DNA from 2 places in the Plantactinospora sp. B5E13 genome. Region 2 is predicted to be linked to the other one. Evidence: riboswitches for the same ligand, from Rfam matches in the RefSeq annotation. Region 2 holds a riboswitch; the other holds the start of a gene.

What was found. A riboswitch is a leader RNA that binds a small molecule or an ion and turns the genes downstream of it on or off. The one in region 2 is predicted to bind S-adenosylmethionine.
Region 1: it holds a riboswitch for S-adenosylmethionine, as region 2 does, so the genes downstream of both, ABGB05_RS14025 (ABC transporter substrate-binding protein) here and ABGB05_RS05065 (aminotransferase class V-fold PLP-dependent enzyme) in region 2, are expected to answer to the same signal.

The regions. Positions count from the first base shown of each region.
Region 1 is NZ_JBDPLT010000012.1:142,067-149,793, reverse strand. Features, by position in the region: gene ABGB05_RS14030 (ThuA domain-containing protein) at 1-1,114, shown strand, start outside; SAM riboswitch class I at 1,277-1,368, shown strand; gene ABGB05_RS14025 (ABC transporter substrate-binding protein) at 1,643-2,554, shown strand; gene ABGB05_RS14020 (amino acid ABC transporter permease) at 2,594-3,388, shown strand; gene ABGB05_RS14015 (amino acid ABC transporter ATP-binding protein) at 3,375-4,220, shown strand; gene ABGB05_RS14010 (hypothetical protein) at 4,310-4,675, shown strand; gene ABGB05_RS14005 (CARDB domain-containing protein) at 4,786-7,727, opposite strand, start outside.
Region 2 is NZ_JBDPLT010000003.1:283,148-290,874, reverse strand. Features, by position in the region: gene ABGB05_RS05075 (FAD-linked oxidase C-terminal domain-containing protein) at 1-484, opposite strand, end outside; gene ABGB05_RS05070 (FUSC family protein) at 576-1,838, shown strand; gene ABGB05_RS05065 (aminotransferase class V-fold PLP-dependent enzyme) at 1,866-3,194, opposite strand; SAM riboswitch class IV at 3,242-3,363, opposite strand; gene ABGB05_RS05060 (PrsW family intramembrane metalloprotease) at 3,432-4,946, shown strand; gene ABGB05_RS05055 (co-chaperone GroES) at 4,981-5,319, opposite strand; gene ABGB05_RS05050 (AI-2E family transporter) at 5,491-6,780, shown strand; gene ABGB05_RS05045 (ATP-dependent DNA helicase) at 6,872-7,727, opposite strand, start outside.

The DNA of each region.
Region 1 (7,727 bases), on a different contig from region 2:
GAACCCGACGTACACGTACTCCGAGCGGGGTCAGTTCACCGCCCGGCTGACCGTGACCAGCGCCCGTGGGCTCAGCTCGGTGGCGACCGCGCAGATCACGGTCGGCAACACCCGGCCGGCGGTGGCGTTGAGCGTGCCGAACGGCGGCTTCTTCGACTTCGGCGACCAGATCCCGTACGCGGTGACGGTCACCGACCCGGAGGAGAGCGGCATCGCCTGCGACCGGGTGGTCACCCAGACCCACCTCGGCCACGACAGCCACAGCCACCCGATGGACAACTACCTCGGCTGCTCGGGCACGGTCACCACGGAGGCGAACGGTGGGGACGGACACGGGCCCGGCCAGAACCTCTACACGGTGCTGACCGCCCAGTACACCGACGGCGGCGCGGCCGGCGGGGTGCTGGCGCTGGTCGGCTCGGTCTGGCACGAGTTGCAGCCGAAGAACAGGGAGGCGGAGCACTTCGACGCCGCCCAGGGGATCCAGGTGCTGGAGCGGACGACCGCCCGGGCCGGCCGGCGGGTCGGCGACGTCGACCACGGCGAGTGGATCAGCTTCGGTCCGGTGAACCTGACCGGGATCGGCTCGGTCACCGCCGCGGTCAGCTCGGGCAGCACCGGCGGCACCGTCGAGTTCCGGGCCGACTCGCCGACCGGGCAGCTGCTCGGCACGATGCCGGTCGGCAGCACCGGCGGCTGGGACAACGTGGTCTCGCCGACGGTCAACCTGGCCAACCCGGGCGGGACGTTCACCCTCTACCTGGTCTTCGTCAACCCGGCGCAGGCCGGCGGCACACCCGACCTGCTCTCCCTGGACTGGCTGCGCTTCAACGGCGCGGGGGTGAAACGGGAGACCGGCGGGACGGTCTCGGTCACCGCGAACCCCCGGACCGGGACGGCGCCGCTGTCGGTGGCGTTCACCGGTACGGCCACCCCGGCGGCCGGGCGGACCATCACCGACCGGGCCTGGGACTTCGGTGACAACACCCCGGTCGTGCACGGCACCTCGGCCACCCACTCGTACGCCCGGCCGGGTACCTACACGGCCCGGCTGACGGTCACCGACAGCGCCGGAGCCACGATGTCGAGTCATCTGACCATCACGGTCCGCTAGGTCTGAACGGTCCGGAGGGCACCTTCCTGCCGCCCGGGCGGTAGCCGGTGGCACGGAAGGGGCCCTCCCGGCCAGGCGGCCGGGCGAAGCGTGGCAAGGATTACAGCGCCAACCGCGCTGACCAGTTGGAACGTCGGGCCACCGGCTGCGTAGACTCTGCACCGGCCATCCAGAGCGACCGAGAGACCTGGCTCGTCGACGTCGCAGCAACCCCCCACCACGGGTGCGGGTGCTACCGCCAGGACCGATGGAGGTTCGCAGTGCCTACCACCCGGGCCGAGCGGTCGAGCCGGCTCCATGTCACCTGGCACCGGTGGCGTCGACATGTCGACCTGTGCCGGATCAGCACCATGCTCTGTCGCGGTCACGCCTGACCCCGCCCGCCGGTCGGCGGATCTCCGACCATCTGATTGATCCCCTCGAGGCGGTTGACCTCGACGCTGCGGCACGCCCACGACCGGTGCACGGTCGCGGGCCGCGCGTCCGTGTCGGCGTCGCCCGCCGGATATTTCCTGGAGTTTCCACACAATGCGCCTCAACACCCTGACCACCCGCCTGCTCTCCGGGGTCGCCGCCGTCGCGTTGCTCGGTGCGGTCGCGGCCTGCGGCGGAGGTTCCGCCGACAGCGCCGACAACCCGTACGACCTGCTGCAACCGGGCACGCTGCGGGTCGGCACGCTGACCGACGCGCCGCCGAACGTCTTCCTCAAGGACGGGAAGTTCACCGGTTTCGACAACGACCTGATGACCGCCGTGGCGCAGAGGCTGGGCCTGAAGGTCGAGTTCGTCGGCACCGAGTTCTCCGCACTGCTCGCCCAGGTCAACAACCACAAGTTCGACGCCGGCTCGTCCTCGATCACCATCACCGAGGCGCGGAAGAAGACCGTCGACTTCACCAACGGCTACGACTTCGGCTACTTCGGACTCGACGTACCGGCCGGCTCGCCGATCAGGAGCTTCGCCGAACTGAAGGGCAAGCGGGTCGTGGTGGTGCAGGGCACCGTCCAGGACGACTACGCCACCGCCGAAGGGCTCGACCCGGTCCGGGTGCCGGACTACAACGGCGCGATCAACCAACTCAAGGCCAAGACCGCCGACGCCTGGATCGCCCCGGCCGAGATCGGTGAGAAGTCCGCGCAGGACAGTGGCGGGAAGATCGTACTGGCCGAGAAGCAGCTCAGCTCGGCGCCGACCGCGTTCGCGGTGGCCAAGGGGAACGACCCGCTGCGCGAGGCCCTGAACAAGGCGCTCGACGAGGTGGTCCAGGACGGCACCTGGACCCGCCTCCAGGACCAGTACTACCCGGGTCGGCCGATCCCGGAGACCTTCAAGCCGGGCAGCGGCACCGTGACCTTCCCACCGGTGCAGGCCGGCGCTGGCAGCACGCCGAGCGGCGCCCCGACCGCGCCGGCCAGCCCGACCGGTACGCCGGCGGCCTGACCCTCCACAGGAGACGAGCGAGCAGAGACAGGTGGAGCGATGGAGACGCTGAGGACGTTGTGGGAGACGTTCTTCGACCTGGAGTCGATGCGCGAGGCGCTACCCGAGATGCTCACGGTCGGGCTGCGTAACACGCTGCTGCTGGCGCTCGTCTCCGCGATCCTGGGGACCCTGCTCGGCATGCTGCTGGCCGTCGCCGGCCTGGCCCGGACCCGATGGTTGCGCTGGCCGGCACGGATCTACACGGATGTGTTCCGGGGGCTGCCGGCCGCGGTCACCATCCTGCTGATCGGGGTCGGGTTGGCCCCCCTCGGGCTCGCCTGGTGGGGACCCAACCCGTACCCGCTCGGCATCCTGGCCCTGTCGCTGATCGCGGCGGCGTACATCGGGGAGATCTTCCGGTCCGGCATCCAGAGCGTGGAGGCCAGCCAGCTGGAGGCGACCCGGGCCCTGGGGCTGTCACACGCCGCCGCGATGCGTCTGGTCATCATCCCGCAGGGCGTACGCCGGGTCCTGCCGGCCTGGGTCAACCAGCTGATCGCCCTGATCAAGGACTCCAGCCTGGTCTACTTCCTCGGCCTGGTGGCCAGCCAGCGGGAGCTGTTCCGGATCGGCCAGGACTACGCCGCGAACACCGGAAACGAGTCGGCGCTGCTGCTCGCCGGCCTGTGCTACCTGGCCATCACGGTGCCGCTGACCCACCTCGTGAACTGGGTCGACCGGCGGTTGCGCGACGGTCGGGCCGCCGGGCCGGAGCCCGAGGATCCGCTGGCGCCGGCCGGCGAGACCCCACTGCCCACGTCGACGGAGGGAGGCCCCCATGTCCGACGGTGACCGAGCCGAGCCGTCGACGGACCGGGTCGGCGACAACCGGACCGTGGCGGTGACCGACCTGACGTCGCCGGCCGTCTCGTCCGACCCGGCCGCCGGCCGGGTCTTCGAGTCGGTGAGCGTCGCCACCCGGGACGTCCACCTGGCGTTCGGACGCAATCCGGTGCTGCGCGGCGTCGACCTGGAGGTCGGCCGCGGCGAGACCGCGTGTGTGATCGGCCCGTCCGGTTCCGGGAAGTCGACCCTGCTCCGGACCATCAACCGGTTGTTGGAGCCGGACCGTGGTGACGTGCTGCTCGACGGGCAGAGCGTGCTCTCCGGCGACCCGGACGAGTTGCGCCAGCGGATCGGCATGGTGTTCCAGCAGTTCAACCTCTTCCCGCACATGACCGTACGGCGCAACGTGACCCTGGCCCTCCGACAGCTCAAGGGCCTCTCCCGGGACGAGGCCGACGAGGTGGCACTGCGCCAGCTCGACCTGGTCGGCCTACGGCACAAGGCGGACGTACGACCGGGCCGGCTCTCCGGCGGTCAGCAGCAGCGGGTGGCGATCGCCCGGGCCCTGGCGATGTCACCCCGGGTGATGCTCTTCGACGAGGCGACGTCGGCGCTCGATCCGGAACTGGTCAAGGGGGTGCTGTCGCTGATGGCCGACCTGGCCGGACAGGGCATGACCATGGTCGTGGTGACCCACGAGATGGGGTTCGCCCGGCAGGTCGCCGACCAGGTCGTCTTCATGGACCAGGGCCGGGTGGTCGAGGCCGGCCCACCGGCCGAACTCTTCGCGGCGCCACGCAGTCCCCGGCTCCGGCAGTTCCTCTCCCAGGTGCTCTGACGGTCCTCCCCCGGGTGCGCTGACGGCGGTCTCCCGCGCGGGTACGGCGACGACGAACCGTCGGCCCTCCGGGTAGGACCGCCGCCGGTGTGGATTCCGACGATCCGGTCCTCGTCTTCCTCGCCTCCGCGACCCCGCCCCACCAGGCGGTCGCGCTGCGGATCGAGGGAGCACCACCGGCCCAGTGGCAGGCGACCGTGCTCTACGACTCCGCCGAGACCGTCACCGTCTCCCTGGCCGGGCTGAACACGGTCGACCTCCTCGCCCGACTGCGCCGGCTCCGGGTGCCGGCCGAGATGGTCTACCGGGAGATCCGCGACCTCGGGATCGACTGGGATCCCGAGCAGGAGGTACGGCAGCGTTCCGAGGCGGACATGGCCGACTGGCGGAAGCGGGATCACGAGCACCGGGAACAGCTCAAACGCGAGTTCCTGCGCCGGCAGGCCGAGGACTGACCGGAAGCCGGGACGGGGTCGCCCCCGAGCACGGCGGGCGGCCGTGGGCGGTCATGGACGTGCTCCCGACGCGTGGCGCCTCGGGAGCACGTCCGCCGGTGCCGGTCGGGTCAGCCGCCGTTGATCACAAAGGTCGATCCCGGTTCGACCACGATGTTGCCGGTGGCCGAGTTGGTGATGGTCACGTTCGTCAGGGTCGCGCTGCCCCGGGCGCCGCCCATCGCGAGGATGCCCGCGCCGTTGTTGGACCGGTCGATCCGGACGTTGCTGATCACCACCCCCGGCATGTTGCCGCCACCGGTCTTGAACTGGATGCCGTCGTACGTCGAGTCGTGGATCTCGGTGTCCCTGATGGTGACCCCGACGATGTCCCGGGTCGCCGGGAAGAGTGTGATCGCACCAAACTCCTGGTCCTCGTTCCAGAAGGCCCCGCCGGTGCGGTAGAGGGCGTTGTTCGCGATCAGTGTCTGCCCGGAGAACGGCAGCGGGCTGTGGTCGGTCGCCAACATGATGCCCGGGTAGTTCATCGTGTCGTAGATCAGGTTGTTCTCGATCGAGTTGCCGTAACCGCCGTAGATCGCGATGCCGTTCGCCCGCCACGGCAACTGGACGGTGTTGTTGACGAAGTGGTTGTCGTGGGCGATGTCGACGGACTGGTCCTTGACGTACGGGTTGGCCCAGACCGCGAGCGCGTCGTCACCGGTGGTCCGGAAGGACGAGTTGAAAACCCGCGAGTTGCGGGTGCCGTTGCTGAAGTTGATGCCGTCGGCGTACGTGTTGCGGATCCGCATGCCGGTGAACTCCAGCCCGTCACCGGGTCCCCACAGCTCGGGGATGTTGTCGAAGTCGCGACCGACCCAGGCGCCGACGTTGGCGTGCTCGATCCAGACGTTGCTGATCCTGGTGTTGCGGCCGAACCGTCCGTTGAGCCCGACGCCGCCCTCGGCACCGCCGGGTCCGCCCCGGATCCGGCCGGAGCCGAAGATCGCGATGTCCGAGATCTGGGTGTTGTCGTCGATGTCGAAGCCGAAGTTGCCCTCGTGCGGGTGGTTGATGCCACCGACCACCAGGTGCGGCTCGGTCAGCGTGTAGAGCTGGGAGTGCCACATCCCGGCGCCCCGGATGGTGACGTTGCGGATGCCGACCTGGTTGTGCTGTCCCCGGTTCAACGGGTCGTCGGTCAGGATCTTCTGTTCCTGCCGCCACTGCCCGGCCGGGATCCAGACGCAGCCGATCACCCCGTTCTGGTCGTCGGTCACCGCCCGCTGGATGGCCGCCGTGTCGTCGATGCCGTCGCCCGGCACCGCGCCGTACGCGGTGATCGAGGTGCAGCCGGCCGGTTGGTCCGCCGCCGGCGCCACCTGCTCCAGGTCGACCAGGTCGATGATGTGGAAGGCGGCCGTGTCGGACGCGTCCCGCTGCAGCCGGAACCGGGTGCCGGCCGGGTACGTCTGGGACAGCAGCGCCTGGGACTCGTCGAAGAGCCGTCGGGCGTCGCTCTGCGGGGTGTTGGTCAGTCCTTCCGGCTCATCGGTGTTGCCGTAGAGCCAGCTGTGCCGGGACGAGAACGTCAGCTTCCGGACGAAGGTGTCGTTGACGTAGAGGCTGATGGTGGCCTCGGTGCCGCCGCCGCCCGGCGCGTCGGGGATCGAGTTGCGGACCACGATGGCGTTCGCCGGGTTGGTCGAGGTGACCTCGACGAACTGTCCGGTGCCGGTGAGCCGTACCGACCTGCGGCCGGAGGACTCGGTGGCGAAGTTGGTGTGTCCGAAGGTCCGCAGCGGGTCGGCCTCCAGCAGGGTGCCCTGGTAACGCCCGTCCTCGGCCTCGTACGACACCCACGGGACGGCCGCGCCGCGACCGACGACGATCGACCGCGTACCGATGTTGTTGCCCTCGTTGGTCTCGGCGACGACGTTTGTCGCGTCGGCGGTGGCGGTGATGGTGGCGCCGCCGCTGGTCGCCGTCCAGCTGCCGCTGATCGGCACCTGGGCGGTGGCCCCGGCGGGGATCGACGGGGTGCTGGTGTTCAGGGTGGTGCCGCCGACCACGAGCCGGGTGACGGTGGTCGCGCCGGTCGCGGTGGTGCCCCGGTTGTGCACCGCCACCGTGAAGGTGACGGTCGCGCCGACGGCCGGGTTCGTCGGGTTGACGGTGATGCCGGAAACCTGCAGGTCGGGCCCGGGCGCCTGGGCGACGACCAGCGGCGAGGTGGTGGTGAGGCTGTTGTTGCCGTTGTCCTGCTCGATCACCGTGTCCGTCGGGTCGACCACCACCGCGACCGGGTAGCTGCCCTGCGGCCGGGTACCGACCTGGTGGGTGACGGTGGCCGAGGCGCCGGCCGCCAGCCCGGCGACCGGCGCGCTGCCGACAACCGTGCCGCCGAGACTGAAGTTGACCGTGGTCGCGGCGGCGGCCGCCGAGCCGGTGTTGCGGACCGTGGCCGCCAGCGTGATCGGGGTCGTCTCGGTCGGCGCCGTCGGCGTCCAGGTCGCCGCGGTGACCACCAGGTCCGGGTTGGCCGCCGGGGTGCCGCAGACCTCCAGCTCGGCCACCTGTCCGGACGGTGCGCCGGTGTTGCTGTTGAACCGCAACTGCACGGCGGCGGTGGTCGCGGTGACCGGGATCGACACCACGTTGCTGCCCTGGACGAACTGGTGGTTCGCCGCCGAGACCAGGTTGGTGAAGGTGCCCGAGGCCTGGTCACGGCCGAGGATCTGGAAGTTCTGGGTACGGGTGCCCCACGCCGGGTCCGGGTTCAGCTTGACGTTGACCCCGGTGACCGCGTGGTTCGCGCCGAGGGCGACGGTCAGGGACTGCGGGAAGCCGGCGGCTCCCTCCCAGTACGTGTCCAGTGCCCCGTCGTTGGCCTTTTCCGGGGTGTAGACGAAGGTGGAGCCGGTCGCCGTCATCGGCTTGCCCCGGGCGACGTTCTGACATCCCGGCTGTTGGCTGCCGGTACGGGTGACGGTGTTGCCGGGCGCGGAGAGGTTGCCCGCGACGTCGCGGGCCCGTACCTGGTAGGAGACCGTCGTCGAGAGCGGCGGGTTGT
Region 2 (7,727 bases):
ACTCGGTGGTGACGCCGTACTTGACGCAGCACATGCCGCCGGCGTTCGTGGAGACGTTGCCGCCGATCGTCGACGACTCCCACGAGCCCGGGTCGGGCGGGTAGCGCAGCCCGTGCTTGGCGACCGCGGCCGCCAGGGCGGCGTTGACCACCCCCGGCTGCACCACACCGATCCGGTTCACCGGGTCGATCTCGAGGATCTCGTCCATCGCCGTCATGGAGACCACCACCGCGCCGTCGACCGCGTTCGCGGCCCCGGCCAGGCCGGTCCGGGCCCCCTGCGGCACCACCGGTACGCCGTACGCCGCGGCGGTCCGGACCACGGCGACCACGTCGGCGGTGCTGAGCGGCCGGACCACCACGGCCGGCATGCCGGCCACGCAGAGGTCGGCCTCGTCGCGCTGGTAGCCGCGGAGCAGGTCGGGATCGGTCAGTACGGCGGATTCACCGAGTGCCGCCCGCAGGTCGTCGAGAAGATCCGGCATGGTGGGCAGGCTAGTCGGCCGACGACCTGTCGACCATGGTCGGTTTCGGACCGCCACTGTTAGGAAGGTTCGGAAGCGGGTAGTCCCCGCCATGCGCACCGTCCGGGACACCGTGGCAAAAGCGCCGGTCGACCTGGACCTGGACCGGGAGCGGATCAGTCAGCTGGCGAAGGAGTTCCGGAGGCGCTCCAGGGCCACGGTGAAGGACCGCTGGCACGCCGTACGGTTCAACCTGCTGCTGTCGGTGCAGGCCTCGGTGGCGGCGGCGCTGGCCTGGACCGCCTCGCACGAACTGCTGGGCAACCCGTCGCCGGTCTTCGCGCCGATCTCCGCGATCGGCACCATCGCCTCCTCGGTCGGGCAGCGGTTCCGCCGGACCGTCGAGCTGATCATCGGCGTCGCGGTGGGGATCGGACTCGGTGACCTGCTGGTCCTGCTGGCCGGACGTGGCGCGTGGCAACTCGGCCTGATCGTGCTGCTCTCGATCGTGGTCACCATCTTCCTGGGCGGCGGTCCGGCGGTGGTCACCCAGGCGGCGGCGACCGCCGTGCTGATCGTGACCGTCATGCCCTCCATGTCGAACGTCGAGGCGCCCCGGGTGATCGACGCGCTGATCGGTGGGGCCGCCGGGCTGGTGGTCATCGCGCTGGTCCTGCCACTGAATCCGCTTCGGGTGGTGGACCGGGCGGCCCGGCCGGCACTGGGCCGGCTCACCGAGGAGCTGACCGAGACCGCGGAGGCGCTCAGAACCCGGGACGCGCCCCGGGCGCAGCGGGCCCTGGACCGGCTGAACGAGGTCGAGGAGCACCTGCAGGGCTTCGAAGAGGCGCTGGAGGGCGGCCGGGAGACCTCGATCCTGTCGCCGGTGCGCTGGCACCGCCGGCCGGCGCTCACCCAGTACGTGGAGAGTTCCCAGTTCATCGAACACGCGGTGCACAACAGCGGCACGCTGATCCGGCGCGCGGTCACCGTGCTGGAGGACGACGAGCCGGTGCCGGAGGAGTTGGCGACCGCGGTGGCGCTGCTGGCCGACGCGGTGAAGCTGCTTCGCAAGGATCTCGGGATCGGCATCGAGCCGGAGGCCGCACGGGAGCAGGCGCTGCAGGCGATCGGGCAGGCCGGCCGGGCGTACGACGAGGGGGTGGGGTTCTCCGGCAGCGTGGTGGTCGCGCAGGTCCGGACCGCCGGCAGTGACGTGCTCCGGGCGACCGGCATCGAACGGACCGAGGCGAACCGGCTGGTGCGGCTGGCGGCCGGCGGGCACCCCGACGACGCCACCCAGGCCGCCCAGAAGGCGGCCCGCGAGGGCCAGACGACCCGGTCGGGCGGGCAGCGTCGCCGCCGGGCCATCTAATCCGGCCGGCCTGACCTGCCGGCCGGCTCAGCTGGCGCCGGTGAGCGTACCCAGGGCGGTCAGCAGGCGGTCGACGTGCTCGCGGCCACTGCCCAGGCCGATGCTGGCCCGCAGCGCCGTGCCCGGCAGGTCGGTCCGTCCGGTTCGGGTGGCCGCCTCGGTGAGCAGGCGTCGGGCCAGCGGATGGGCACAGAACTTCCCGTCCCGAACTCCGATCTGCCACCCCCGGGCGAGTTCCGCGGCGACCTCCGCCGAATCCCGGCCGGCGACCACGAACGACACGATCCCGACCCGGGGCGCCTCGGCGGCGAAGGTACGCAGTTCGCACACCTGCGGCAGCGCGGCGAGTCCGGCCCGCAGGTGGGCGAGGAGGGCCTGCTCGTGGGCGTACAGCGCGGCCCGGTCCGCAGCCTCCAACGCCGTACAGACAGCGGCCAGCGCGACCGCGCCGAGCAGGTTCGGGGTGCCCGCCTCGTGTCGGGCCGGCCCGGTCGTCCACCGGACGTCGTGGGTGGCGGTGCCGACCGCCAGGGTGGCCCCGCCACCGGCCAGGTACGGCGGGGCCGCGTCCAGCCAGTCCGACCGCCCGGCCAGTACGCCGACCCCGAACGGGGCGTACAGCTTGTGTCCGGAGACCGCGACGTAGTCCACGTCCAGCGCGCCGAGGTCGACCGGGGCGTGCGGGGCGAGCTGGGCCGCGTCCAGGGCGATCCGGGCGCCGTACCGGTGGGCGGCCAGGGCCAGTTCCGCGACCGGCCAGACCTCCCCGGTGACGTTGCTGGCCCCGGTCACCGCGACCAGGATCGGCCCTGTCCCGTCGGTGCCCCGGCGCAGTTCCCGTAGGGCGGCGTCGAGCGCCCGGACGGCTGCGGCGGGGGAGTCGGGGACCGGCAGCCGGACCGTCCCGGTGGGCCACGGCAGCAGGTTGGCGTGGTGCTCGCCGCCGAAGGTGACCACCCGGGCACCGGGCGGCAGGGCCCGGGCCAGCAGGTTCAGCGCGTCGGTGGTGTTGCGGGTGAAGATGACGTGGTCACCCGCGCGGACGCCGAGGAAGTCGCCGACCTGTTCCCGGGAACGCTCGTAGGCGAGGGTGCTGCGCCGGGACAGCGCTCCGGCGCCCCGGTGCACACTGCCGTACCAGGGCAGAAGTTCGGCCACCGCGTCGGCGGCGGCCCGGGCGCACGGCGCGGTGGCGGCGTAGTCGAGGTTGACCTGCCCGGGTACGCCGAGCACGTCGAGCGGCCTGGCACCCGGCACGGTGCGGCCGTTGTCCGGCACGGCGACGCCGGCGGCCGGCGCGTTCCCGGCCTCCCGGGGTGCGGTACGGCGGGAACGGGACGCGAGGGTCGTACTCATCGGGGTACCTCCGGCAGTCCAGGGACCCCGGAGTGGGATTGGGTCGGGGCCCGCGCTTGCCTGGCGCGGCGGTGCGACCAGGCCCGGTCATCACCCGGGGCACCCCACCGCGAACCTCGACGAGGGTTGCCGGCCAGCAAGCCGGGGCTGAACGCTGGCACTCGTGACCTGCCGGTGAGCATAGCCGGAGCGGAAGTGGTGAGACCAGGCTCTGCCGGATGTGACTACGCTGACGTCATGGTCGACACCCCGCCACCCGGTGCGCCCACCTCCGCACCGTCGCCGGTTCCGCCGGGATCGTTCCCCCCGGCACCGCCCGGTGGGCTGCCGGTGGTCCAGGTCCGGTCGCCACGGTCCGGACTGGGGTGGCGCCGCATCCTGGTGCTGGTCGGGGTGATCCTGCTGATCGCCGGCTGCGCGGTGTTGATGCTGCTCACCCTCGGCCAGCGGCTCGGCATCACCGCGCTGGTCGTCGGACTGGTCGCGGCGATCGTGCCGGTGCCGGTCCTGGTCGCCTGTTTCCTCTGGCTCGACCGGTACGAGCCGGAGCCGGTCAAGTACCTCGTCTTCTGCTTCGGTTGGGGCGCGGCGGTGTCGACGTACGCGTCGCTGAACGTGAACGGGTTCGCGGCGGACCTGTTCCACTCGGCCGGACTGTCGGATTCGCTGGTGGCGGTCCTGGTCGCGCCCTTCATCGAGGAGCTGACCAAGGCGCTGGGCCCGATCCTGCTGCTGCTCTTCCGCCGCCGGGAGTGGTCCGGCATCACCGACGGGATCGTCTACTGTGGCCTGTCGGCGGTCGGGTTCGCGATGGTGGAGAACATCCTCTACCTCGGCGGACTCGGCTACGCCGAGGGCGCCAGCCAGTACGGCCCGGCCACCGGCACGATGAACGTCATCGCGATCTTCATCTCCCGGGTGCTGATCAGCGGCTTCGCCCACCCGCTCTTCACCGCGATGACCGGCGTCGGGCTGGGCGTCGCGGCCCGCTCCGCCGACCGGGCGGTCCGGATCACCGCGCCCCTGGCCGGCCTGCTGCTGGCGATGATCCTGCACGGCACCTGGAACCTGGCACCCACCCTCGTCGAGCAGACCGGGCAGCCGCTGATCATGCTCTACAGCTACATCAGCCTGATGGTGCCGATCTTCCTGGGCATGGTCGGGCTGGCCATCTGGCTGCGCGGCTGGGAGGGCCGACTCACCGAGCGCACCCTGCCCGACTACGTACGGGCGGGCTGGTTGACGCCGCCGGAGGTCGCCGCGCTGAGCAGTCTCGGCCGGCGGCACGCGGCCCGACAGTGGGCCCGCCGGGTGGCCGGTCCGCACGGTCTGCGGGCGATGCGCGGATTCCAGTACGCCGCCACCCGGCTGGCGCTGCTCCGGGACGGGATGGTCCGGGGCCTGGACGCCAAGCCGGCCGCGTTGGCCCGTTCGGTGGCCGAGGAGCGTCGCCTGCTCGACGAGCTGCAGGCGGCCCGGCAGGTATTTGTCGGCCGGGACCCGCAGGCGCCACCCGGGTTCTGGGACGGGACCCGCTACCACCTGACGTTCCCGGACGGGACCAGCCGGCCGGTGGAGGCGCCGAGCGAGCCGGTGGTGCCGATCCCGGTCGTGCTGGTGCCGGCGCCTTCTCCCGGCCCGGTTCCGGGCGGCTACGGCCCGTCCGGGTGGTACGGGACGGGCGGACCGTCGACGGTCCCGGGCGCCGGCCCGGGCCATCCGTCGCCGTACCGACCGTCCACGGGATTCTGAGCCGGGTCGCCACCGGCGCTGGCCGGCGGGCCTGTCAGAGGTAGAGGCCGGTGGAGTCGTCCTCGACCCGTCGGGCGGCAACCGCGTGCACGTCGCGTTCGCGGAGCAGCACGTACTCCCGGCCGTGCAGCTCCACCTCCGAGCGGTCGTCCGGGTCGAAGAGCACCCGGTCGCCGGAGACGATGGAGCGGACGTTCGGGCCGACCCCGACCGCGGTCGCCCAGGCCAGGCGGCGCCCCATCGAGGCGGTCGCCGGGATGACGATGCCGGCGGTCGAGCGCCGTTCGCCCTCACCGCCCTCGGTACGCACCAGCACCCGGTCGTGCAGCAGGCGGATGGGCAGCCCGTTGTCGTTGTTCACGTCGGCGGTCACGTCGGGAAACGGTACCGTGCCCGGCGACCGCGTCGACCTGCGCCTCCTCGGCCCCACCCGGCCCGGGACGGTGCCGATCCCGGGGCCCGGCAGCCGCACGCGGCGCGAGCCGGGCTGTACCGGTCCGGCTACCGTAGGGAGGCCGATTCTCCGCCACCAGGGGAGGCACGGGTGGGTTCTCAGAACGGGGAGGTGCGCGTGAGCCGCTTCGAGCAGCTGCGGGCGAGGTTCCGTCGCGCCTACGCGTCCGGGCGGTCGGAGAGCCGGCCGTCGTCGCCGGCGGATCCGGGAGGGGTCATCGCGGCACCGCCGCCACCGCCGCTGAGCGAGGAGACGCCGCCGGTGGCGCACCACCCCTCGACGTCCAGCCGGGACGACGAGGACGTGCCGCACGCGCTGCGGATCGCCGCCGCCTGGTCGTGGCGGCTGATCGTCATCGGGCTTGTCGCCTGGGCCCTGCTCAAGGTGATCGGCACGATCCGGATCGTCATCATTCCGCTGGCCATCGCGCTGCTGCTCTCGGCCCTGCTGGCCCCGGCGGTCGGCTGGCTGCTCCGGGCCCGGTTCCCCCGGTCCCTGGCGACCGCGGTGGTGCTGGTCGCCGGTCTGGCGGCGGTGGTCGGCACCCTCACCCTGGTGGTGAACGAGTTCGTCCGGGGCGTACCGGATCTGAGCCGCAAGACCACCGACGGCATCCGGCAGATCCAGGACTGGCTGCGGACCGGGCCGCTGCACATGTCGGACCGGCAGCTCGACTCCTACATCGAGCAGGGCGAGCGCTGGCTCAACGAGAACACCCAGTCGCTGACCAGCGGGGCGGTCTCGACCGCCGCGACCGTCGCCGAACTGCTCACCGGCGCGCTGCTGGTGCTCTTCGCCACGTTCTTCTTCCTCCGCGACGGCGGCAAGATCTGGCGGTTCATCGTCCGGCTGCTGCCGGTCGCCGCCCGTTGGCGGGTGGACGACGCCGGGCGCGCCTCCTGGAACACCCTGGTCGCGTACGTCCGGGCGACCGTACTGGTCGCGTTCATCGACGCGGTCGGGATCGGCATCTTCCTCGTCGTCTTCGACATCCCGTTCGCGTTCCCGCTCGCCGCGCTGGTCTTCCTCGGCGCGTTCATCCCGATCGTCGGCGCCACCCTCTCCGGCGCGGTGGCGGTGCTGGTGGCCCTGGTCGACAGCGGCTGGGTCACCGCGCTGATCATCCTCGGCGTGGTGATCGGCGTACAGCAGGTCGAGGGGCACATCCTGCAGCCGTTGATCATGGGTCGGGCGGTGGCGATCCATCCGCTCGCGGTGATCGTCGCCATCGCGGCCGGTGTGGTGCTGGCCGGGATCGTCGGTGCGCTGGTCTCGGTGCCGCTGGTCGCCGTGCTGAACACGGCGGTACGCCGGCTGGCCCACCGGCGGCGACCCGAGGTGCCGCCGGACGCCGTGGTGGTGGCCCCGACCGCCCCCTGACCGCCGCCGGTCGGCCGGGGCCGCCCGTCCCGGCCGGGTCGGTACGCCGCCCGGCCCCCCCGTCCGTCGGGTACGGCCGGCGCGGGCCGGCTCAGCCGCGGCCGAGCCGCTCCAGGGCGCCCCGGGCGATGTCCGGCCGGGTCGTGTACCAGAACGGCGGCAGCGAACGCCGGAGGAACGGGCCGTACCCCCGGGCGGTCTCCAGCCGGGAGTCGAGCACCGCCACCACGCCCTTGTCCTGCATCGAGCGGATCAGGCGACCCACCCCCTGGGCCAGCCGTACGGCGGCGATCGGCACGCTGACCGCGGCGAACCCGGACCCGCCGGCGGAGTCCACCGCCGCCGCCCGGGCCGCCGCCAGCGGCTCGTCCGGCCGGGGGAACGGCAGCCGGTCGATCACGACCAGTTGACAGGCGTCACCCGGCACGTCCACGCCCTGCCACAGCGACATCACCCCGAACAGGCAGCTCGCCCGGTCCTCCCGGAACTTGCGGACCAGCAGCGGCAGCGCCTCCTCGCCCTGCAACAGGATCGGCAGGTCGGTACGGGCCCGCAGCAGCTCGGCGGCCTGCAGTGCGGCCCGCCGGGACGAGAACAGCCCGAGGGTACGACCACCGAGTGCCCCCACCAGCGCGAGCAGTTCCTCGCCGGCGGCGGCCGGCAGGCCGGAGGCGCTGGGGCGGGGCAGGTGCGCGGCGACGTACAGGATGCCCTGCCGGGCGTAGTCGAACGGGGATCCGACGTCGAGGGAATGCCAGCCCGGACCCGAGTCCACCGACCCGGACCGGTCCGCGGCTCCCGGCGGCTCCGGAGCCGGCCGGCCGGCGCCCCGGTCCGAGGCCGTCTCCGGCGTCGTCGGGCCCGTGCCCCGGCTCTTCGCGGCCATCGCCGACGCCATCGCCGACGGGGCGGGCGGGGGCGTCGTCGGCAGCTCCAGGCCGAGCGAC